Regions from separate parts of the Dokdonella aquatica genome, predicted to be linked through region 1. Evidence: riboswitches for the same ligand, from Rfam matches in the RefSeq annotation. Region 1 holds a riboswitch; each other region holds the start of a gene.
What was found. A riboswitch is a leader RNA that binds a small molecule or an ion and turns the genes downstream of it on or off. The one in region 1 is predicted to bind cobalamin.

Region 1 (7,407 bases):
CGCCACGTCGCGCCGAGTTCACCACCCCATGTACGCGCATCGATGTTCGTGACCTGCGACGTCGGCCCATCATGCCGCCTTCGTTGTAGCGGAACAGGATGTAGTCGTCGATGCGTCCCGCGTACAGCGAGGCCCACGCGCGGATCGCCTCGCCCTCGAACTGCGTGCCGACGTCGAGCTGGGTCGTGACCTCGGGCCGTACCGACGCGAACGCGTTGGCCGCATCCATCGCCGCCGCGTCGGCGGAGAACAGTTCCCAGTAGTCGGGAAAGCGCTCGACGCGGCCGATGCCGGCGTACACGGTCGTCGACGGCACGGCGGACAGCTCGCGCTCGACGCGCGCGAAGCCCGAGACGAGCGTGTCGCGGCGCGTGACGCCGAACGTCGGGTTGGGCATCGGCATCATGCTGCCGCTGTCGCGACGACGGTCCTCGACGGTCGCGCGGTCGGCACGCAGTCCCGCGACGAGGCGGTCGCGTGTCGAGAGGGTCCACGTGAGCTCGCCGAACGCGCCGAGGTTCGTGAAGCGCGCATCGGGAACCCACGGCTCCGCGGTGTACGTGCCGACGCCCATGCCGCTGCGGTTGCGATGGCGATTGGTCTGCTGGTCGAGGCCGGTGACTAGGCTCGCGTCGCGCCAGCGCCATGTGGTCGCGAGGCGTGCGCCTTGCGTCGTGCGGTCGACATTCGCCGCCATCGGCATCGGCATCGCGCCGGTCGGGTCCGGATCGCGCAGGCTGTAGTTGTCCATGACATGGTCGGCATGGTTGAGGTAGGCGCTCGCCTCGATCGCATCCAGCACGCCGCCGAGGTGCGTCTTCTCGAAGCGCAGGCCGGCGCTCTCGCGTTCGAACTGCGAGCCGTCCATGCCGCGACCCGCGTAACGCGCCTCGCCGTCGCCGCGGCCGAGCGTCGCGACGAGGCGCGTGTCAGCGTCGGGCGTCCAGCCGGCTTCGACGTCGGCGTTCCACTTCTTCCAGGCCGATGGCACGCGGCGTCCGGCGCCGTCGTCGTAGTCGCCCTGCTCGGAACGGTTCGCGGTCATGCGCACGAAGCCGCGTGGCGCACCGGCGGCGACGTCGAGCACCTCGTCGTGGCGTCCCCACGAGCCCGCGAGCACGCTCGCGTCGGTACGCCATCCGGGTTCGTCGAAGCGCGCGGTACGTCGTTCGAAGCGCACGGTGCCTGCCGAAGCGCCGGGCCCCCAGATCACCGACTGCGGCCCCTTGATGACGGTGAGCGCATCGAACGTCTCGGGTGCGACGTACGAGAGCGGGTTGTCCATGCGAGCGGGGCACGCGCCGAGCATCGTGCCGTCGTTGGACATCAGGTTGAGGCGCGAACCGAACATGCCGCGCAGCACCGGATCACCGTTGGTGCCGCCATTGCGGATCGCCGTGAAGCCGGGAACCGTCTTGAGGTAGTCGGCGCCGTCGCTCGCGGGCACGGGCTGACGCGGCAGCTTGGGATCGGTCTCGAACACGAGCGGCGTGCGCGGTGCGACCGCGATCACGACGACAGGCTCGAACACGGCACCGGTGTCGTCGTCGACCGCATCTGCAGCCGATACGGGAGAGGCATGCAACAGGATCGCGGCGATCGCCGCGTTCAGCGTGGTGGGTTTCATCGATGTCGTGGGTGAAGGGATCCCCCGATGACATCACCGGCATCGTCGCGAGGGACGTGACCGACGGTCGCACCCGGCCGGCATCGTCCTTGACCGGCGGCCGCAAACGGTCCAGCATGCGCACGCCAAGGTATTCATCTCTTCATCTGCATGAAGGGATGAATTTAAAAGGGAAGCCGGTACGGCCCATGCCAAATCCGGCGCTGCCCCGCAGCGGTGTGTGGAAACGACCTTCGCCAACAGCACTGGTCCGCGAGGACCGGGAAGCGGCGGACAGTAGGCGGTGCGTGCGCATGCACCACGTCCACGAGCCCGAAGACCTGCCTCGGCCAGGGAGCGATCCCTGCCTGACCTGGCGCCCGTGGGAGGCGGTGGGCATGCCGCGCCTCCATGCGGAGGCGTGCGTGCGCACGCGTGCCCGCGAGTGCCGGTTCGCCCGAGGGGGCGAAGGTCGCGGGTGACGACGGCTGCGCAGGCGGTCGGCCGACGCCTTTCCTTCGTTCCTCCATTCATGACGAATCGAGGACCACACCATGACCCAAGCGATCAACCTCGGCTTCCCGCGCATCGGGATCCGACGTGAACTCAAGCAGGCCGTCGAGGCCTACTGGCGCGGGGATGCCGACGCGAGTGCACTGCAGATGCAGGCCAAGGCCTTGCGCCACCGGCACTGGCAGCTGCAGCACGCAGCCGGCGCCGACATCGTGCCGTGCAACGACTTCTCGCTGTACGACCACGTGCTCGACACGGCCTTCCTGTTCGACGCGATCCCGCAGCGCTACTGCGCGCTCGCCGATGCCGACCCGTTGCAGGGCTACTTCGCGATGGCGCGCGGCCTGCAGCAGGACGGCGTCGATCTTCCCGCGCTCGAGATGACCAAGTGGTTCGATACGAACTACCACTACCTCGTACCCGAACTCGAGGCCGGGCAAGCCTTCCGCTTGCGTGGCGACAAGCCCGTCGCCGAGTTCCTCGAGGCGCGCGACGCCGGCGCGCGCGCGCGTCCGGTGCTGCTAGGACCGGTCAGCTTCCTGCTGCTGTCCAAGAGCATCGACGGCAGCGATCGCCTCGACCTGCTGCCTGCGCTGGTCGCAGCCTACGCCGAACTGCTCGGCAGGCTTGCCGATGCGGGCGCGGACTGGGTGCAGATCGACGAGCCCTGTCTCGTGCTCGACCAGGACGGCGACGACCATGCCGCCTACCGCGACGCCTACGCCGCGCTGGCCGACGTGAAGCGCCCGAAGCTGCTGCTCGCGACGTATTTCGGGGCGATCGGCGACAACCTCGCGCTCGTCGCGTCGCTGCCCGTCGACGGCCTGCATGTCGACCTCGTGCGTGTGCCGCAGCAGCTCGACGAGGTGCTCGCGGCGATCCCGGCCACGTGGACGCTCTCACTCGGCCTCGTCGATGGCCGCAACGTGTGGCGCACCGACCTCGACCGCGCGCTCGCGCTCGCACGTCGCGCGCATGCTGCGCGTGGTGGCGAACGCCTGCAGGTCGCGCCGTCGTGCTCGCTGTTGCACGCACCGATCGATGCGACGCTCGAGCACCAGCTGCCCGCCGATGTCCTGCGCTGGCTCGCCTTCGCGCGCCAGAAGATCGAGGAATTGCGCATCCTCGCCGATGCACTCGACGGCATGGTGTCGGCGCAAGGCTCGCTCGAGGTCGCGCGCGAGCGCATTGCGTCGCGCCGTGCGTCGAAGAAAGTACATCGCGACGATGTCGCCGCGCGCCTCGCGTCGGTCGAGGGCGCCGACTCGGCGCGACCGTCACCGTACACGGTGCGCCGTACGCAGCAACGCGCGCGGTTCAAACTCCCGGCATACCCGACCACCACGATCGGCTCGTTCCCGCAGACGCGCGAGGTGCGTGAAGCGCGCGCGGCGTTCAGGTCCGGCAAGCGCTCGCAGGCCGAGTACGACGCGTTCCTCGCCGCCGAGACCGAGGCATGCGTGCGCGCGCAGGAGGCCCTCGACATCGACGTGCTCGTGCACGGCGAGTTCGAGCGCAACGACATGGTCGAGTATTTCGGCGAGCAGCTCGACGGCTTCGCCTTCACCAAGAACGGGTGGGTGCAGAGCTACGGCTCGCGCTGCGTGAAGCCGCCGATCATCTACGGCGACGTCGCGCGTCCGGCACCGATGACCGTGCGCTGGTCGCAGTACGCGCAGTCGCTCACGCCGCGGCCGATGAAGGGCATGCTGACGGGCCCCGTGACGGTGCTGCAGTGGTCGTTCGTGCGCGACGACCAGCCGCGCGAGAGGACGTGCCGGCAGATCGCACTCGCCCTGCGCGACGAGGTGCTCGACCTCGAGGCCGCCGGCATCGGCATCATCCAGATCGACGAGCCGGCGCTGCGCGAGGGCTTGCCGCTGCGTCGCGCGGACTGGAAGGCCTACCTCGACTGGGCCGTCGACAGCTTCCGCATCACCCAGTCCGGCGTGCGCGACGACACGCAGATCCACACGCACATGTGCTACTCCGAGTTCAACGACATCATCGAGGCGGTCGCGGCGATGGATGCCGACGTCATCTCGATCGAGACCTCGCGCTCGCGCATGGAGCTGCTCGATGCCTTCGTCAGGTTCCGCTACCCGAACGGGATCGGCCCCGGCGTGTACGACATCCACAGTCCGCGCGTGCCCGACCAGGGCGAGATGACGGAGCTGCTGCACAAGGCCCGCGACGTGCTCGAGGCCGGGCAGATCTGGGTCAATCCGGATTGCGGGCTCAAGACGCGTGGCTGGAAGGAAACGCGTGCCGCGCTCGTGGCGATGGTGGCCGCGGCGAAGGCGTTGCGTTCGGACACCCCGGCGTGACGCGGACGTCGCCACCGCGAGACCGGCCGGCGACGAGATGACGGGAGCGCATGCGGGATGCGTGGATCACGTGTCCCGCATGCGCCCCGTGGCACTCTCGCATCGACGAAGGAGCATCGGATGTCGCGGGAGTGTTCGCCTTCACGGCAGGGTAGGGCCCGGATGGAAATGGGAACGATTCGCGTCTATCCTCGGCGACCCGCCAACCGGCCGTGCGCCGGCGCTTCCTGCCTCGCAAGGAGTGATCGCTTGATCTCCCGTACCCTCGCCGTATCGGCCGTCATCGGCCTCTTCGTGTCCATGCCGCTGGCCGCCGTCGGCCCTGCGCCCGCCGCGGCAAAGACCACCGATGCCGCGCCTGCTTCAGCACCGAACCCGACGCCTGCCTCGGCCGCCACCGATGCACCGGCCTCGCGCCAGTACACGTTCGCGTGGCAGTTCGTCGAAGGCGGCGAGCTCGCGCCGCGCGGCGGCACCACGCGTGGCACCCCGATCACGCTCGACACCGAGGTTTCGGAAGGCTGGCGCTCGCTGCAGGAGCCCGGCATCGACGCGTTCGAGCGCGATCGCCGCGCGATCCTCGCGATGACCGGCGGTTACCGTGCGAGCTTCGACTTCATCGAGGTCGCCGGCTTCACGCCGGGCTTCAAGCCGTCGCGCCCGTACCAGAGCTGGGGCACCGAGAAGGTCGTCGTGCTCGAGGATCGCGGCACCTTCATCTCGCTGCAGCACATGCTGGTCATGAGCATCATCGGCAAGGACGGCAAGATGATGGGCCCGTTCGTGACCAAGCACTGGCGCCAGGACTGGCAGTACGAACCCAAGCACGTGTTCCGCTACCGCGGTGCGCAGACCTGGGAACGCGAGGCCGTGGATCCCGCGGCGGCGAAGGGTGCGTGGTCGCAGTCGGTGTACCAGGTCGACGATTCGCCGCGCTACGCCGACGTCGCGCGCTGGCAGCACGCCAAGGGCTACTCGGCATGGGAGTCGCCGGAAGGCTGGCGTCCGCTGCCGCGTCGCGAGTACTCGGTGCGTTCGGACTACCAGGTGCTCGCCGGCACCAATCGCCACGTCATCGTGCCGACCGGCTGGGTGCACGAGCAGTTCAACCACAAGGTCGCGCTCGCCTCGGCCGGCACGCCGCGCACCGAGGAGCCGATCCTCGCGCGCGAGTACGGCTTCAACCGCTACGAGCGCATCCGTGACTACGACTTCACGCCGGCCGATGCGTACCTGAAAGCCACCGATCCGATGTGGAAGCTCGTGCGCGCCGAGTGGGCCGCGCTGCTCGGCGCGGACAAGCCGGTCGTGCTGCGTGCCGCGCCGGACCAGGGCCAGCTCTTCATGCCGCTGTTCAAGCTCGCGTCGGAGATCGAGGAGGGCAAGGGACCGAAGCCGCGCGCACTCGAGAAGACCGTGCGCAAGGAAGTCGAGGGCTATCTGCTCAAGGACGGCGAGACGCCGTCGACCGCGCCCGCGAAGTACTGAGTCGATCCGCGGCGCCGACGCCCATCGGCGCCGTCACGTCACGCGGCGCTTCTCGAGCTTGCGCGCGAGCGTGCGCCGATGCATGCCGAGTCGCCGCGCGGCTTCGGAGATGTTGAAGTCGCTCTCGGCGAGCACGCCGTGGATGTGTTCCCACTCGAGCGTCTTGATCGACGACGTGCGCGTGGCCGCCTCGACGTCGGTGTCACCCTCGGTGCGCGCGAACGCGGCCTCGATGTCGTCGGTGTTCGACGGCTTGGCGAGGTAGTGGCGGGCACCGAGCTTGACCGCCTCGACCGCGGTGCCGATGCTCGCGTAGCCGGTCAGCACGACGATCACGATGTCCGGATCACGCTCGTGCAGTGCCTTCACGCAGGCCAGGCCCGAGCCGCCGCCGGCGAGCTTGAGGTCGACCACCGCATGCGTCGGTGCGAACGCGTCGACCGCGGCATCGACCTCGTCGAGCGTGGCGATGCCGCGCACCTGGTAGCCACGCCGCTCGAACGAGCGCGACAGCGTGCGCGCGAACGCGGCGTCGTCCTCGACGATCAGCAGGCGGCGTGCGTCAGTCGCCATCGTGTGCATCGTCCTCGCGATCGAGCAGGACCGCCGACAGCGGCAGCGTGACCGTGACTTCCGCGCCGCCGACGTCACGGTTGCGCGCGGCGAGCGTGCCGCCGAGCGTGCGCGCGACGTTGAGCGACAGGAACAGGCCGAGTCCGCCGCCCGGGCGTCCCTTGCTCGAGTGGTAGGGCTGGCCGAGCCGCTCGAGCATCGCGGGCGGGAAGCCCGGCCCGGCGTCGGTTACGCGCACGGTCACGCTGTCTATGCCGCGCACGACGTCCAGCGCGAGCCAGTTCGGCGAGGCCTCGAGTGCGTTGTCGAGGATGTTGTCGATCATCTGCTTGAGGCCGGTGTCCGAGACGATCGGCACGTCGTCACAGAGGCGCGGCAGGTAGTCGAAGCGCACGGCCGGACGCGTCGCGCGCCATTCCGCGACCAGTCCGTCGAAGAACCGATGCAGGGTCGTCGGCGCGGGCGCTTCGCCGCGCGTCTCGCCGGCCGACAGCAGGATGCCGGTGACGATGGCCTTGCAGCGCGTGATCTGGGTTTCCATCTCGATCACATCCTGCAGCAATTCCGGATCCGAACGGAAGGCCGGCATGTCGCGCCAGTCGCGCAGGATCACCGCGAGCGTCGACAGCGGCGTGCCGAGCTCGTGCGCCGCACCCGACGCGAGCAGGCCCATGCGCACGATGTGTTCCTCCTCGGCGGCCTGCTGCCGCATCGTCGCGAGGCGCGCGTCGCGTGCCCGCACGATGCGACCGATGCGCGTGATGAACACGACGAGCAGCGTCGCGACGAGGCCGAAGCACACGAGCAGGCCGAGCACGTGCGGATCGGCGAGGCCGTCCTCGAGGTGCACGGGGATCGCGACGGGACCCGGCACGTGGGCGAGGAACACCACGCAGGCTG
Region 2 (7,407 bases), 1.2 Mb from region 1:
CCGATCGCGAAGGCCTCGAGCACGCGTGCGAACGCGCCGCGTGATTCGTCGTGGATGAAGCGGTCGTCGAGCGTGCCGGGATGCGCGTCGGAGCGGCCAAAGCCGAGGCGGTCGTAGGCGACGACGTCACGCCCGGTCGCACGCACGAGGCGCTCGGGCCAGTCACGCCAGAGTTCGATGCTGCCGAGCGAATCGTGCAGCAGGACGATCGGCGCGAGGCCGAGTGTTTCCGCATGCCAGCGTCGCGCGAGCACCGCGCCTCCCTGCGTGTCGACGCGCAGGTCTTCGAATGTCGTGCCGGTCATCGCGTTGCAGCCCGGAAACGTTCGCCTATCGTGACGACGGTACGGATGGCCGAGTCGACCTGGCGCGGTGCGATACCGGGCATGCCGTGGTCCGGCGGCACGCCGACGCTGCCGTGCCACCTCACGTGGCTCCGCGTCAGGCGTCGCCCGCTCACGGTATCGCCGGCAGCGCGAGCACGAACATCGCGACGATGCCCCAGCCGATGCACACGACAGAGGCGACCGCGAGCACGCCTTCACCGATGCGCGCCGCGCCCTCCCACGGCTTGGCGGCCTCGACATGCTCGACCGCGACCTTGGCGGCGACGCAGGCCAGCGACAGCACGAACCACCACGGCTGGATCGCGAGGAAGCCGCGCATCGGGCCCGGCAGCATGGCCGGATCGACGCCGCCGTACACCTTGGAGAACACGATCCACGCGAGGACGCTGAATACCAGCGAGGCATACGGCGAAACGAGCGGCGGCAGGCCGAGTTTCGCGGTCGCCGAATCCTTGCGCATCACGCGACGCCGCCCTTGAGGTAGCCGTTCTTGATCTTGATGTAGTGGTGCGCGGAGTAATAGAGCTTCTCGACTTCCTGGTCGCTCAGCTCGCGCACGCGGCGGGCCGGGTTGCCGAGCCACAGTTCGCGCTCGCCGACGACCTTGCCGGGGCCGACCAGCGCGCCGGCACCGATCATGCTGTGCTTCTTGACGAGCACGCCGTCGAGCACGGTCGCGTTCATGCCGATCAGACAGGCCTCCTGCACCGTGCACGCGTGCAGGATCGCGCCGTGGCCGACCGTCACGTCGGCACCGACCAGCAGCGGGAAGCCGCCGAGCGTGTACTGGCCGTCGTGGGTCACGTGCAGCACGGCGCCGTCCTGGATGTTGCTGCGTGCGCCGATGCGGATGCGGTGCACGTCGCCGCGCACGACCGCGCACGGCCAGATCGAGGCGTCTTCCTCGAGTTCGACGTCGCCGATCACGACGGCGGCGGGATCGACGTAGGCATTCAGGCCGATGCGCGGCGAGAGCCCGTTGTAGGAGCGGATGTTCATGGCAGCAGGTTTCGCGGGAAAAACGTGCGCGGAGGCTAGCACCATGCGCCGGAAGAGGCATGTACGGTTCCGGATGCGAGACCGGAAAATGGGGTCAGGTTCATTTGTCCCTGTCGCCCGACGCTGCCGTGCGGCGGCACCGGACAAATGAACCTGACCCCATTCTCGACCCCATGCGTCGGGCGCCCACGCGCCGGAACGGCGGTTAAGATGCGGCCATGGACACCCCCGCGCCCCCGATCGACGACCTCGCCGCATGGCTTTCGCGCATGCGCGCGGCGTGGCAGGCCGACGTGCCCGATGCCGCGCGGCGCCTGCGCGATCTCGGCTGCCTGCGCGAGGTACTCGCACGACGCTTCGACGCGCTGGCGGCGGCGATGTCGGCCGACTTCGGGCGTCGCTCGCTGCACGAGACGCGGCTCTCCGACGGCATGACCGTACTGCGCGAGATCGACCATGTGCGCGCGAACCTGCTGCGCTGGATGCGCCCGCGCCGTGCGCTTGCCGACTGGATGTTCCTGCCTGCACGCACCGAGGTGCAGGTGCGGCCGCTCGGCGTGGTCGGCGTGCTGTCGCCGTGGAACTACCCGGTGAACCTCGCGCTCGCGCCGCTGGTCGCGGCGATCGCGGCCGGCAACCACGTCATGCTCAAGCCGTCCGAGCACACGCCGCGCACGTCGGCGCTGCTCGCCGAACTGCTCGCCGAGGTATTCCCGGAAGAGCGCGTGACCACCGTGCTCGGCGATGCCGAGGTCGCCGCGCGCTTCGCGTCGCTGCCGTTCGACCACCTCTTCTTCACGGGCTCGACTGCAGTCGGCCGCAAGGTCATGGCCGCGGCGGCGCCGAACCTCACGCCGGTCACGCTTGAACTCGGCGGCAAATCGCCGACGATCATCGCGCCGGGCTATCCGGTCGAGACGGCCGCCGCGCGCATCGCTGCCGGCAAGCTGCTCAATGCGGGACAGACCTGCATCGCGCCCGACTACGTGCTGCTGCCGCGTGCGCAGCGCGACGCGTTCGTCGCCGCGATGCGCGCCTACGTCGCCCGCCATTATCCGGCGCTGCGCGACTCGCCCGACTACACGAGCATCGTCAACGACGCGCAGTACGCACGCCTCGCCGCGCTCGCCGACGAGGCGCGCGCGGCCGGCGCCGACGTCATCGTGCTGCCCAATGCATCCGCGCACGATCCCGCGCGCCGCGTGTTCGCGCCGACGCTCGTGCTCGACCCGCCCGCGCCGCTGCGCGTGCTCGAGGACGAGATCTTCGGCCCGATCCTGCCCGTGATCGGCTACGACCACCTCGACGAGGCGATCGCGTTCGTCAACGCGCGCCCGCGGCCGCTCGCGCTCTACCACTTCGACCACGATGCCCGGCGCACGCGCCGCGTGCTCGCCTCGACGCTCGCAGGCGGCGTGACCGTCAACGACACCGTGCTGCACTTCGCCCAGGCCGAGCTGCCGTTCGGCGGTGTCGGGCCGTCAGGCATGGGCCATTACCACGGCCACGAGGGCTTCCTGACGTTCTCCAAGCGCATGCCGGTGCTCTACCAGGCCCGCTGGTCGTCGATGGCGCTGCTGCGCCCGCCGTACCGGCGCCTCGCCGAAGCCGTGACCCGCCTGCTCATGCGCTGAGGTCGCGCGATGCGCGCGCTTCAGGGTTGGGCAGCTACCGTTGCATCTTGAAGCTCGGCGACGATGTCGCCACGTTCGACGACGATGAACAAGTCTTCCGAATACATCCCGGCCAAGCGCGGCAAGCCCGAAGCCGACGAGGACCTCGCGCACCGCATCGCGCGGCACCTCGTCGACCTGCTCGGCACGGTGCCGGCGACCGGTGAGGCCGCCGCGGCCGATCCGGGCCTGCGCGCACGCGCCGTCGCCAAGGCCGCCGCGCAGAAGGCCGCGCTCGCCGCCGGCACGCTGGCGTTGCCGCCGGGGCCGCTGGGCTGGCTCACGATCGTGCCCGAGCTGCTCGCGATCTGGCGCATCCAGGCGCAGATGGTCGCCGACATCGCCGGCGTCTACGGCGTCAGCGCACGCCTCACGCGCGAGCAGATGCTGTACTGCCTGTTCCGCCACGCCGCCGCGCAGGCGGTACGCGATCTCGTGATCCGCGTCGGTGGGCGGCTCATCGCGCAGGACGTGCCGCTGCGCGTGTTCGAGCGTGTCGCCCACGCGATCGGCATGCGTGTCACGCGCCGTCTCGTCGGCGGCGGCCTCTCGCGCTGGCTGCCCGTGGTCGGCGCGGTCGGCGTGGGCGCCTATGCCTGGTACGACACGCGTCAGGTCGCGCGCACCGCGGTCAGCCTGTTCGCGATGGGGCGTCGTTCCGATGTCGACGCGATGCTCGACGCGCTCGATGCCGTGGCGCCGCCGCTGCCGCCGACGCACGCGTCCGAGGCGGCCGTCGACGCGTCACCCGAGCCGCCGAAGCCACGTCGCACGCGTCGATCCTGAACGCGCCACGCGAAACGGCGACGCGATCGCGTTCCCGAAAAATCAAGCCCAAAAACCCAAAATATCCGGTTGACGTGCCGGGGTGGACACAATAGCTTGTGTCCGGTCGGTCCACGCCGCCGACACGCCGAACGCGTGGCGCAGCGTGGTTAAAAGGGAATCCGGTGCAATTCCGGAGCTGCCCCGCAGCGGTAAGTGGAAACGAGTCCTGCACACGCACTGGGGCATGCCCTGGGAAGCGCAGGACGAGGTGTGGCCGGCGACGGCCACGTGTCCACGAGCCCGAAGACCTGCCGGCACGTCGTACCCGAGGCACCGTCTCACGATCCGAGATCGAGGAGGCGGACAGTCGGGGTCCGGCGCAGGTGGCCGCTTCCGCGGGGAAGCGCGTCGCAGGACGGAGCCCCGTGCGGGCCGCCGTCCCGTGGCGCGTTCCGTGGTCGCGGTGCCGAAACCTTCCTGCGCTCGGGAGCAGGTCTTCGGTCCGGCACGGAGGAACGCCATGCACCCCCTCGATTCGCGTGCACCGCACGCCATCGATTCCGATTCCACGCCAAGTGATGCACTGCCGATGAAACCCGCCACCGCTGTCGCGCCCGCGACGGCCAGCAAACCCGTCCCCGCCGCGCCTGCCGGCAGCGGCTTCGCGCTCACGCCGCCGCACAGCCCGGCGCAGATGCGCGTGACCAAGCGCAACGGCTCGAGCGAGTCGGTCGACCTCAACAAGATCGTGCGCGCGGTGACGCGCAGCGCCGAAGGCCTGCACGCGGTCGATCCGATGCGCGTCGCCCTCAAGACGATCGGCGGCATCTACGACGGCGCGACCACGCGCGAGCTCGACGAGCTCTCGATCCGCACCTCGGCCGCGCTGACCGCCGAGGAGCCCGAGTACGGTTTCCTCGCCGCGCGCCTGCTGTCCTCGTACGTCGACAAGGAAGTGGCCAACCAGGAGATCCAGTCGTTCTCGCAGTCGGTCGCGCGCGGTGCCGAGGTCGGCATCGTCAACGAGCGCCTGCGCGAGTTCGTCGCGCTCAACGCGCGCAAGCTCAACGACGCGATCGATCCGCTGGCCACGCGCCGCTTCGAGTACTTCGGCCTGCGCACCGTCTACGACCGTTACCTGCTGCGCCACCCCGAGCTGCGCAAGGTCATCGAGACGCCGCAGTACTTCTTCATGCGCATCGCCTGCGCGCTCGGCGGCGGTTCGCTCGCCGAGACGCTCGAGCTGTACCGCCTGCTGTCGTCGCTCGAGTACATCGCGAGCTCGCCGACCCTGTTCAACGCGGGCACCGCGCACGAGCAGCTGTCGTCGTGCTTCCTGCTCGATTCGCCCGAGGATTCGCTCGAGAGCATCTACGACAAGTACGCCGACGTCGCCAAGCTCAGCAAGTTCGCCGGCGGCATCGGCCTGTCGTACTCGCGCGTGCGTTCGCGCGGCTCGCTGATCCGCGGCACCAACGGCCACTCGAACGGCCTCGTGCCGTGGCTCAAGACGCTCGATGCATCCGTCGCCGCCGTGAACCAGGGCGGCAAGCGCAAGGGCGCGGCCTGCGTCTACCTCGAGACCTGGCACGCCGACATCGAGGAGTTCCTCGAGCTGCGCGACAACACCGGCGACGAGGCGCGCCGCACGCACAACCTCAACCTCGCCAACTGGATCCCCGACGAGTTCATGCGCCGTGTCGAGGCCGACGCCGACTGGTCGCTGTTCGATCCCAAGGTGACGCCGCACTTCGTCGACCTGTGGGGCCCTGCGTTCGAGGCCGCCTACCGCCAGGCCGAGGCCGACGGCCTCGCGGTCAAGACGATCAAGGCGCGCGAGCTCTACTCGCGCATGCTGCGCACGCTCGCGCAGACCGGCAACGGCTGGATGACGTTCAAGGACCGCAGCAACGCGACCTCGAACCAGACCGCGCTCGCCGGCAACGTCGTGCACCTGTCCAACCTGTGCACCGAGATCCTCGAGGTCACCTCGTCGGGCGAGACGGCCGTGTGCAACCTCGGCTCGATCAATCTCGCGCGCCACGTCGTCGACGGTGCGTTCGATTTCGACAAGCTCGCGTCGACCGTCGCCACGGCCGTGCGCCAGCTCGACCGCGTCATCGACCTCAACTTCTACCCGATCGGCACGGCCGCCACGGCCAACCGCAAGTGGCGCCCGGTCGGCCTCGGCGTCATGGGCCTGCAGGACGTGTTCTTCCAGCTGCGCATGCCGTTCGAATCGGTCGAGGCACAGGCGCTGTCGGCGCAGATCGCCGAGGAGATCTACTTCCACGCGCTGACCCAGAGCTGCGAACTCGCCGACCAGTTCGGCGCGCACCCGGGCTTCGCCGAGACGCGCGCCGCCAACGGCGAGCTGCAGTTCGACTACTGGCCGCAGTCGCGCCAGACGATTCCGGCCGAGCGCTGGAACCAGCTGCGCGAGCGCGTGCGCACGGGCGGCCTGCGCAACTCGCTGCTCGTCGCGATCGCGCCGACCGCGACGATCGCCTCGATCGCGGGCTGCTACGAGTGCATCGAGCCGATGGTGTCGAACCTGTTCAAGCGTGAGACGCTGTCGGGCGACTTCCTCGTCGTCAACCGCTACCTCGTCGAGGAACTCAAGTCGCTCGGCCTGTGGACCGACGCCGTGCGCGACGAGATCAAGCTCGCCGAAGGCTCGATCCAGGGCATCGCGGCGGTCCCGCAGCGCCTGCGCGACATCTACCGCACGGTGTGGGAACTGCCTCAGAAGGTGCTCATCGACCACGCCGCCGCGCGCGGCGCGTACATCGACCAGAGCGCCTCGCTGAACCTGTTCCAGGAGAACCCGAACATCGGGCGCCTGTCGTCGATGTACATGTACGCGTGGAAGGCCGGCGTGAAGACGACCTACTACCTGCGTTCGCGCCCGGCCACGAAGATCGCCAAGACCACGGTCGGCAGCACCGCGAGCATCGCCCCGACGCCGGCACCCGCCGCGCCGACGGTCGAGGAAGCCACGAGCGCGGTGTTCTGCTCGCTCGAGAATCCGGAGTATTGCGAGGCGTGTCAGTAGGTTGGCCGTTCGAAGTCGCTGGACCCTAGCCTGCGCCGGGGTGACCCGATGTCAGGTATGACGTCCATGAAAGTACGACGGCCATGGAGGCCGTGCAGATCTGGACTCGCTGCTCGCCATCCGGCGAAGGCCGGAGGCGCTTCACAACACTGCAAAGCGCCGGTCATCCGGTTTCTTCAGTGAAGAGGGCGCGGTGAGAAGGCGCGACAGACAGGACATCGGTCGGACCTCGATGGAAGGTCTGTCATCCCGGCGAAGGCCGGGATCCAGCGCCTTCCGTCAACCGAGGATCTCCGTGTACAGATCACGCCAGTACGGGTTCATGTTTTCGATGAGGCGGATCTTCCATGCGCGACGCCACGACTTGATCGCCTTCTCGCGCTGGATCGCCGACTCCATGGCGTCGTGGACTTCGAGCCACACGAGGAGATGCACGTGATGTCGCCGACTGAAGCCGTCCACGACCTCGTTGCGATGCTGCCAGATGCGCCCGGCAAGATCGGACGTCACGCCGACATACAGCGTGCCGTTCCGCCGGCTGGCGAGGATGTAGACGCACGGCACG
Region 3 (7,407 bases), 1.6 Mb from region 1:
TTCTGCTTCGTGCGGCGCAGCAGCATGGTGTCGGTGTCCTCGTTGCGCGGATCCTGCCAGGTGAACGTCGCGCCGAGGTTCCAGTCGCCGAAGCGGCCGTCGTAGGCGAGCTCGCTGCCGCGGATCTTCGCGCGGGCGACGTTCTCGGCCTGGAAGTCGACACCCGTGAAGCTGATCAGGTTGCGCACGCGGTTCGAGAACACGTTGACCTTGAAGCGCTGTCCCTCGGCGGGCGTGAACTCGACGCCGATCTCGGCATTGCGCGACTTCTCGGGATCGAGCTCGGGATTGCCGGCATAGAAGCCACCGAAGCCCGGCGAGAACTGCTCGTTGAGCGTCGGCGCACGGAAGCCCTGGCCGTAGCTCGCGTAGGCACGGGCGGCGTCGCCGAAACGCCAGCCGAGCGCCCCCGATCCCGTCGTCGCGTTGCCGAACTCGCTGTTGTCGTCGTGGCGCACCGAAAGGTCGGTGTCGATCGCGCCGAAGCTGCCGATCCAGCCGAGGTGCAGGCCGGTGTTGTCGCGCTTCTCGACGTAGCTGCCGCGGTTGTCGCCTTCCTCGCGCACGTGGTCGATGCCGGCGACGATGCGCTGGTTCCCGGCGATCGCGACGTCGTGGCGCCAGCCGATGCTGTCGCGGCGGCTGCGGTAAAGCGAGAAATAGGCCGGCGTCTCGTAGTCCTCGCGCGTGTTGCCGAGCTGCAGGCGGTGCTGCCACTGTGCGCCGAGCGCGCCCTCGAGCACGCCGCTGATCACCTGCTGCGTGAAGCTCGAGTCGCCGCCGGCGAACTCGACGTCGCCTTCGCTGCGCGTGATCGAGCCCGACAGCGTCTGCGTGCCGAGGCGCGCATCGCCGCCAACCGTCGCGTAGTGGTTCTCGAAACCGTGGTCCCTGGGCTCGTAGCCGAAGCCGTTCTCGTTCTGGCTCGGGAAACCGTCGGTCGCGCGCCAGCCGAACTGCACGGCGAAACCGCCGGCGTCGCCGCGCGCGCCGTAGCCGGCGGTCGCCTTGCGGTCGTTGTCGCTGCCGTAGCCGAGGCTCACGCGCGCGCCGTCGAGCTTGCGCGTGAAGATCTGGATCACGCCGCCGATCGCGTCGGAGCCCCAGTAGCTCGCGCGTGGGCCGCGCACGATCTCGATGCGCTCGATCGTGTCGAGCGGAAGCGCTTCCCACGTGAAGGCGCCGGTGCCGAGTGCGGCGGCGCGCACGCCGTCGACGAGCACGAGCACGTGGTTGCTGTTGGTGCCGCGCAGGAACACCGAGGTCTGGCTGCCCGGGCCGCCCGTGCGCGCGATGTCCACACCGGCCTGCAGGCGCAGCAGATCGCTGGTGTCGCGCGCGACGCTGGCGTCGATGTCCTGGCGCGTGATGATGCTGACGTCGGCGAGCACGGTGTCGACGGTCTGCGACACGCCCGAAGCGGTCACGACCACTTCGGGCTGCTCGGTGGCCTCGAAAGCCGAGGCGGGCGCCGCGAACGCGGCGAGGATCGAAACGGAAAGCAGGGAAGGACGGAACATGGGGTTTCTCCGGTACGCGCACCCGCGACACCAGGCGCGCACGGAGGAACGGGCGGACGAAGCCGGGCTTCGTGCCATCCGGTCCGTCGCCCGCCGCGACGCCTGGAACTGTGGACGTCGTCGACGTCCGCCACGGGCCGGTCTCCGGGCTTGCAAGCGATGCCTTGCGGCATCGACCCGGTCGCCTTCCCGTGCTCGGCACAGTGGCGTTTCGACCAGGCTTGGCTTGCCTACCGTTGCGGGGGCAGCGCCGGAATGGAAGGTGCGGGCGATCGTCGCCCGAAGCAGTCTTCGCACCGGCTTCCCGTTTCACCCCGACGTCATGGACGGCAGGGCACCTGCGGCGGCGCGGAGTGTAGGTGCCGCCCGGGGTGCCCGCAAGCGAAGGGGGATCGGAGGCGCGTCATCGCGCCGCAGGCCGTCAGTCGCTGTCGCGGCGCGTCGACACGCCGACGAGCTCCTCGTCCTCGCCGACCTGCACGTGCACCTCGATCGGGCGACAGCAGATCGCGCAGTCCTCGACGTAGGCCTGCGAGCCGGCCGAGCAATCCACGCTGGTCTCGAAGCCTTCGCCGCAATACGGGCAATGCACGACGACGAACTCAAGCATGCTCGCGCTCCGGCAGGAACAGGCCGATCACGTCGTTGAGCAGGCGCTGGCCCTCGTCCGTCGTGCGCAGCACGGCCTCGTCGCGTGAGATCCAGCCGCGTGCCGTCGCCTCGCCGAGCGCGTCGGCGAGGGCGGTGTCGTCGAGGCCCGTGCGCGCGGCGAAGTCCGCGCGCGGCACGCCGTCGACGAGGCGCAGCGCATTCATCATGTACTCGAACGGCAGGTCGGCCGATGCGAGTGACGTGTCGCTGGCGATTCGTCGCGCCGTCGCCGCGTGTTCGAGATAGGCGCGCGGCGTGCGCTGCTTGGCGCGTCGCGTGATCGTGCCGGCCGCGGCATCGGTGAGCTTGCCGTGCGCGCCCGCGCCGATGCCGAGGTAGTCGCCGAAGCGCCAGTAGTTGAGGTTGTGCGCGGCGCGCCGGCCCGGGCGTGCGTAGGCCGAGACTTCGTACTGCGCGTAACCCGCCTCGGCCAGGCGCTGCTGGCAGTGCTCCTGCATGTCCCAGGCGGCGTCGCTGTCGGGCAGTGGCGGCGGTCGCGACGCGAACAGCGTGTTCGGTTCGAGCGTGAGCTGGTAGTGCGAAAGGTGTTCGGGCGCGAGCGCGAGCGCGCGCTCGACGTCGGCGAGCGCGCCGTCGAGATCCTGCGTCGGCAGCGCGTACATGAGGTCGAGGTTGAGGTTGTCGATGCCGGCGTCGCGCGCCTCGCCGATCGCGCGGGCGGCGTCGTCGGCCGAATGGATGCGGCCGAGCCGGCGCAGCTTGTCGTCGTCGAAGCTCTGCACGCCGAAACTCACGCGGTTGACACCCGCGCTCCGGTAGCCGTCGAAGCGGCCGTGCTCGATCGTGCCGGGATTGGCCTCGAGGGTGATCTCGATGCCGGGCGCGAAGCCGAGGCGCCGCTCGGCGCCGTCGAGGATGCGGCCGATCGAGGCCGGCGAGAACAGGCTCGGCGTGCCGCCGCCGAAGAACACGCTCGCGAGCGGGCGGCCATGCGACGCCGCGCCGAAATCCGCGAGGTCGCCGTCGAGGTCGGCCAGCAGCGCGTCGACATAGGCGTCCTGCGGAATGCCGTCGCGAACCGCGTGCGAGTTGAAATCGCAGTACGGGCACTTCTTCACGCACCACGGGATGTGCACGTAGAGCGACAGCGGTGGTGCGGTCAGCGGCATGGGATCACAGCATGGTGGCGCGTCGGCGGCCCGGCAAGGCACGCGGCGGCTTCAGGCGAGCCGCCCCTCCGCGGGCCAGAGGGCGCGCAGCCGCTGCAGCGCCTGGCCGCGATGGCTGATCGCGTTCTTGTCGGCGGGGTCGAGTTCGGCCGCGCTGAGGCCGCTGGCCGTATCGAGGAACACCGGATCGTAGCCGTGCCCGCCGGCGCCGCGCGGGGCGTCGAGGATCGCGCCGCGCCAGCGCCCTTCGGCGACCAGCGGGGCCGGATCGTCGGCGCTGCGCAGCAGGGCGAGCACGCAATGGAAGTGCGCGCCGCGCCGGTCGTCGGAAACGCCGTGCAGCGCGAGCAGCAGCTTGGCGATGTTGGCCGCGTTGTCGCCATGGCCGCCGGCGTAGCGCGCCGACAGCAGTCCCGGTGCGCCGCCGAGCGCGTCCACGCACAGGCCCGAATCGTCGGCGAGCGCGGGCAGCCCGCTCAGGGCGGCCGCGTGGCGTGCCTTGAGGATCGCGTTCTCGACGAACGTGAGACCGGTCTCCTCGGCATCGCCGATGCCGAGCTCGGACTGCGCGACGAGCGTGATGCCGGTGTCGGCGAGGATGTCGCGGATCTCGGCGAGCTTCCCGGCGTTGCTGCTGGCCAGCACGATGCGTGTCATCGAGTTCTCCGCGTCGGGTGGCGGCGGACCGTAGGCCCGCCGCCTCAGCCGGCCGCGAGCGCCTCGCGCTGCAGGCGGCACAGTTCGGCGATGCCGGTCGAGGCGAGGCCGAGCAGGGCGTCGAGCTCCTCGCGCCGGAACGCGTGCCCTTCGGCCGTGCCCTGCAGCTCGATGAAGCCGCCGCCGTCGTTCATGACGACGTTCATGTCGGTGTCGCAGGTCGAATCCTCGGCGTAGTCGAGGTCGAGCACGGGCATGCCCTGCCAGACGCCGACCGACACCGCGGCGATCGCGCCGACGATCGGGTCGCGCTTGAACGCGTTGCGCGCCTTGAGGCCGGCGATCGCGTCGACGAGGGCCACGTAGGCGCCCGTGATCGCGGCCGTGCGCGTGCCGCCGTCGGCCTGCAGCACGTCGCAGTCGAACGTGATCGTGCGCTCGCCGAGCGCGCCGCGGTCCACGCAGGCACGCAAGCTGCGCCCGATCAGGCGCTGGATCTCCATCGTGCGGCCGCCCTGGCCGCCACGCGCGGCTTCGCGCTGGGTGCGGTCCTTGGTGGCGCGCGGCAGCATGCCGTACTCGGCCGTGAGCCAGCCCTCGCCCTTGCCGCGCAGGAACGGTGGCACCTTGTCCTCGACACTGGCCGTGCAGAGCACGCGCGTGTCGCCGAACGAGACGAGGACGGAGCCTTCGGCGTGGCGCGTGAAGCGCCTTTCGAAGGTGACGGGGCGCAACTGGTCGGGCGCGCGGCCGCTGGGGCGCTGCAAGGACATGCGGGAGGGGGTGCTTTGGCAATCCGGCCGCGCAGTTTACCATTGCGGGCCTTTCCCCGATGGCCGGCGCCCCATGATCCGCAGCATGACCGCTTTCGCGAGCGCAGAACGCGAGACGGCGCACGGCAACCTCGGCATCGAGTTGCGCTCGGTGAACCACCGATACCTCGAGCTGAGCCCGCGCCTCCCCGACGACCTGCGCAGCTTCGAGCCGCAGCTGCGCGACACGCTCAACGCGCGACTGTCGCGTGGCAAGGTCGACGTTACCGTGCGTTTCAAGCCCGCCTCCACGCGCGCGGCGGCGCTGGTGGTCGATCAGGAGGTCGTCGACCGTCTCGCCGACACGGCGGCCGCGCTGACCTCGCGCTTCCCGTCGATGCGCGTGAGCTTCACCGACGTGCTCGGCTGGCCCGGCGTGCTTCGCGACACCTCGCCCGACGCCGACAGCCTGCGCGAGCAGGCGCAGTCGCTGCTCGACGAGGCGCTGGGCGAGTTCATCGCCACGCGCGAACGCGAAGGCGAGCGACTTGCCGGCTTCGTGCGCGAGCGGCTCGACGGCATCGAGGCGATCGTCGCAGGCGTGCGCGAGCATCTGCCGGAAGTGCGTGCCGCTGCACGTGCGCGGCTCGACCTGCGCCTCGCCGAGATCAAGCAGCCGGTCGATCCGGGCCGCATCGAGCAGGAAATCGTCATGCAGCTGCAGCGTCTGGACGTCGACGAGGAGCTCGATCGCCTGAGCTCGCACATCGTCGAGGCGCGCCGCATCCTCGGCCTGCGCGAGGCGGTCGGCCGCCGCCTCGACTTCCTCATGCAGGAGTTCAACCGCGAGGCCAACACGCTGGGCTCCAAGGCCGCCGATCCGCGCACCACCAAGGCCGCCGTGGAGCTCAAGGTGCTCATCGAGCAGATGCGCGAGCAGATCCAGAACCTGGAGTGACCGTGTCCGGCACGCTCTACATCGTCGCCGCGCCATCGGGCGCAGGGAAGACCAGCCTCGTCAAGGCGCTGCTCGAGCGCGAGCCGTCGATCGCGCTGTCGGTCTCGTACACGTCGCGCCCGCCGCGTCCCGGCGAGGTCGATGGCCAGCACTACCACTTCGTCTCGCGCGAGGTGTTCGAGCACATGGCGCAGGCCGGTGCGTTCTTCGAGTACGCCAACGTGCACGGCGACTACAAGGGCACGGCACGCGCCGCGGTCGAGCCGCTGCTCGCCGAAGGCCGCGACGTGCTGCTCGAGATCGACTGGCAGGGCGCGCGCCAGGTGCGCGAGAAATGGGAGGAGGCGCTCAGCATCTTCATCCTGCCGCCGTCCCGCGCGGAGCTCGAGCGCCGCCTGCGCACGCGCGCGTCCGACAGCGCCGAGCAGATCGCGCGGCGCATCGCCGATTCGCGCGTCGAGATCGGGCGCGCGGTCGATTTCGACTACGTCGTGATCAACGACGAATTCGGACAGGCGCTCGCGGACCTGCGCGCGATCTTCATCGCGCGGCGCCTGCGCCGCGACGTGCAGCTCGTGCGCAACTCGGTGCTGCTCGACGACCTGTTGAAGCCCGAATGACGACGACGTCCGGCGTTTCCGCGGCGCCGCCCGCCGCCTCGGCCGTCGAGGTGCGCGGCCTGCGCACCGTGCTCAACGGCAAGATCATCTTCGACGGCATCGACCTCGACATCGCGCGCGGTCGCGTGACCGCGATCATGGGGCCGAGCGGTACCGGCAAGACCACGCTGCTGCGTCACGTCACCGGCCAGCTCGCGCCCGACGCGGGCAGCGTGCGCGTCGACGGCGAGAACGTGCCGACGCTGTCGCGCGCGAAGCTTTTTGCGCTGCGCGAGAAGATCGGTTACCTGTTCCAGAATTCGGCGCTGCTCACCGACTTCACGGTGTTCGAGAACGTCGCATTCCCGCTGCGCCAGCACCTGCGCCTGCCCGAGGAACTCGTGCGTACGATCGTGCTCACGCGCCTGCAGGCGGTCGGCCTGCGTGGTGCTGCGCACCTCATGCCGGCGGAACTCTCGGGCGGCATGGCGCGTCGCGTCGCGCTCGCTCGCGCTATCGTGCGCGACCCCAGCCTCATGATCTACGACGAGCCGTTCGTCGGACTCGACCCGATCGCGCTCAACCAGGTGCTCAAGCTCATCCGCACGCTCAACGACACGCTCGGCATCACGAGCATCCTCGTCGCCCATGAGTTCGCCGCGGTGCGCCGCGTCGCCGACCATGTCTACCTCATCGCGGGTGGCAAGGTCGCCGCGCAAGGCCATCCCGACGAACTCGCCGAGCGCGACTCGCCGTGGACGCGCCAGTTCTTCGGCGGCGAGGCCGATGGCCCGGTGCCGTTCCAGTACCCGGCGCGCGACTACGCGGCCGACCTCGGTTTCCCGGAGGCGCGCCGATGAATCTGCCGCGTCGTCCTTCCGTCGTCTCCGAGTCGCTGGCCCAGCTCGGCTCGGCGGGACTGTTCCTGTTCGGCATCCTCGCCGCGATCCCGCGCAGCCTGCGCCACTTCCAGGAAACGGTGCGCCAGGTCTGGTTCGTCGGTGCGATGAGCCTCGTCATCGTCATGACCTGCGGCCTGTTCGTCGGCATGGTGCTGTCGCTGCAGCTCTACTACACGCTGTCGATCTTCGGCGGCACCGCGGCGCTCGGCACGGTCGTGGCGCTGTCGCTGTTCCGCGA

Region 2: linked by a shared signal. The riboswitch ahead of ACQQ2N_RS07405 (ribonucleoside-diphosphate reductase subunit alpha) and the one ahead of metE (5-methyltetrahydropteroyltriglutamate--homocysteine S-methyltransferase) in region 1 are both predicted to bind cobalamin.
Region 3: linked by a shared signal. The riboswitch ahead of ACQQ2N_RS09090 (TonB-dependent receptor domain-containing protein) and the one ahead of metE (5-methyltetrahydropteroyltriglutamate--homocysteine S-methyltransferase) in region 1 are both predicted to bind cobalamin.

Annotation. Positions count from the first base shown of each region.
Region 1 is NZ_CP197094.1:451,732-459,138, reverse strand. Features, by position in the region: partial or broken gene ACQQ2N_RS01885 (TonB-dependent copper receptor) at 1-1,627, opposite strand, end outside; cobalamin riboswitch at 1,739-1,969, shown strand; gene metE (5-methyltetrahydropteroyltriglutamate--homocysteine S-methyltransferase) at 2,161-4,446, shown strand; gene ACQQ2N_RS01875 (DUF6607 family protein) at 4,696-5,934, shown strand; gene ACQQ2N_RS01870 (response regulator transcription factor) at 5,968-6,507, opposite strand; gene ACQQ2N_RS01865 (ATP-binding protein) at 6,497-7,407, opposite strand, start outside.
Region 2 is NZ_CP197094.1:1,636,151-1,643,557, forward strand. Features, by position in the region: gene ACQQ2N_RS07380 (alpha/beta fold hydrolase) at 1-305, opposite strand, end outside; gene ACQQ2N_RS07385 (hypothetical protein) at 457-807, opposite strand; gene ACQQ2N_RS07390 (gamma carbonic anhydrase family protein) at 807-1,346, opposite strand; gene ACQQ2N_RS07395 (coniferyl aldehyde dehydrogenase) at 1,565-2,980, shown strand; gene ACQQ2N_RS07400 (hypothetical protein) at 3,065-3,805, shown strand; cobalamin riboswitch at 3,896-4,117, shown strand; gene ACQQ2N_RS07405 (ribonucleoside-diphosphate reductase subunit alpha) at 4,377-6,842, shown strand; gene ACQQ2N_RS07410 (GIY-YIG nuclease family protein) at 7,122-7,407, opposite strand, start outside.
Region 3 is NZ_CP197094.1:2,063,567-2,070,973, forward strand. Features, by position in the region: gene ACQQ2N_RS09090 (TonB-dependent receptor domain-containing protein) at 1-1,520, opposite strand, end outside; cobalamin riboswitch at 1,639-1,877, opposite strand; gene ACQQ2N_RS09095 (CPXCG motif-containing cysteine-rich protein) at 1,942-2,130, opposite strand; gene hemW (radical SAM family heme chaperone HemW) at 2,123-3,301, opposite strand; gene rdgB (RdgB/HAM1 family non-canonical purine NTP pyrophosphatase) at 3,353-3,958, opposite strand; gene rph (ribonuclease PH) at 4,003-4,731, opposite strand; gene ACQQ2N_RS09115 (YicC/YloC family endoribonuclease) at 4,805-5,668, shown strand; gene gmk (guanylate kinase) at 5,671-6,288, shown strand; gene ACQQ2N_RS09125 (ABC transporter ATP-binding protein) at 6,285-7,127, shown strand; gene mlaE (lipid asymmetry maintenance ABC transporter permease subunit MlaE) at 7,124-7,407, shown strand, end outside.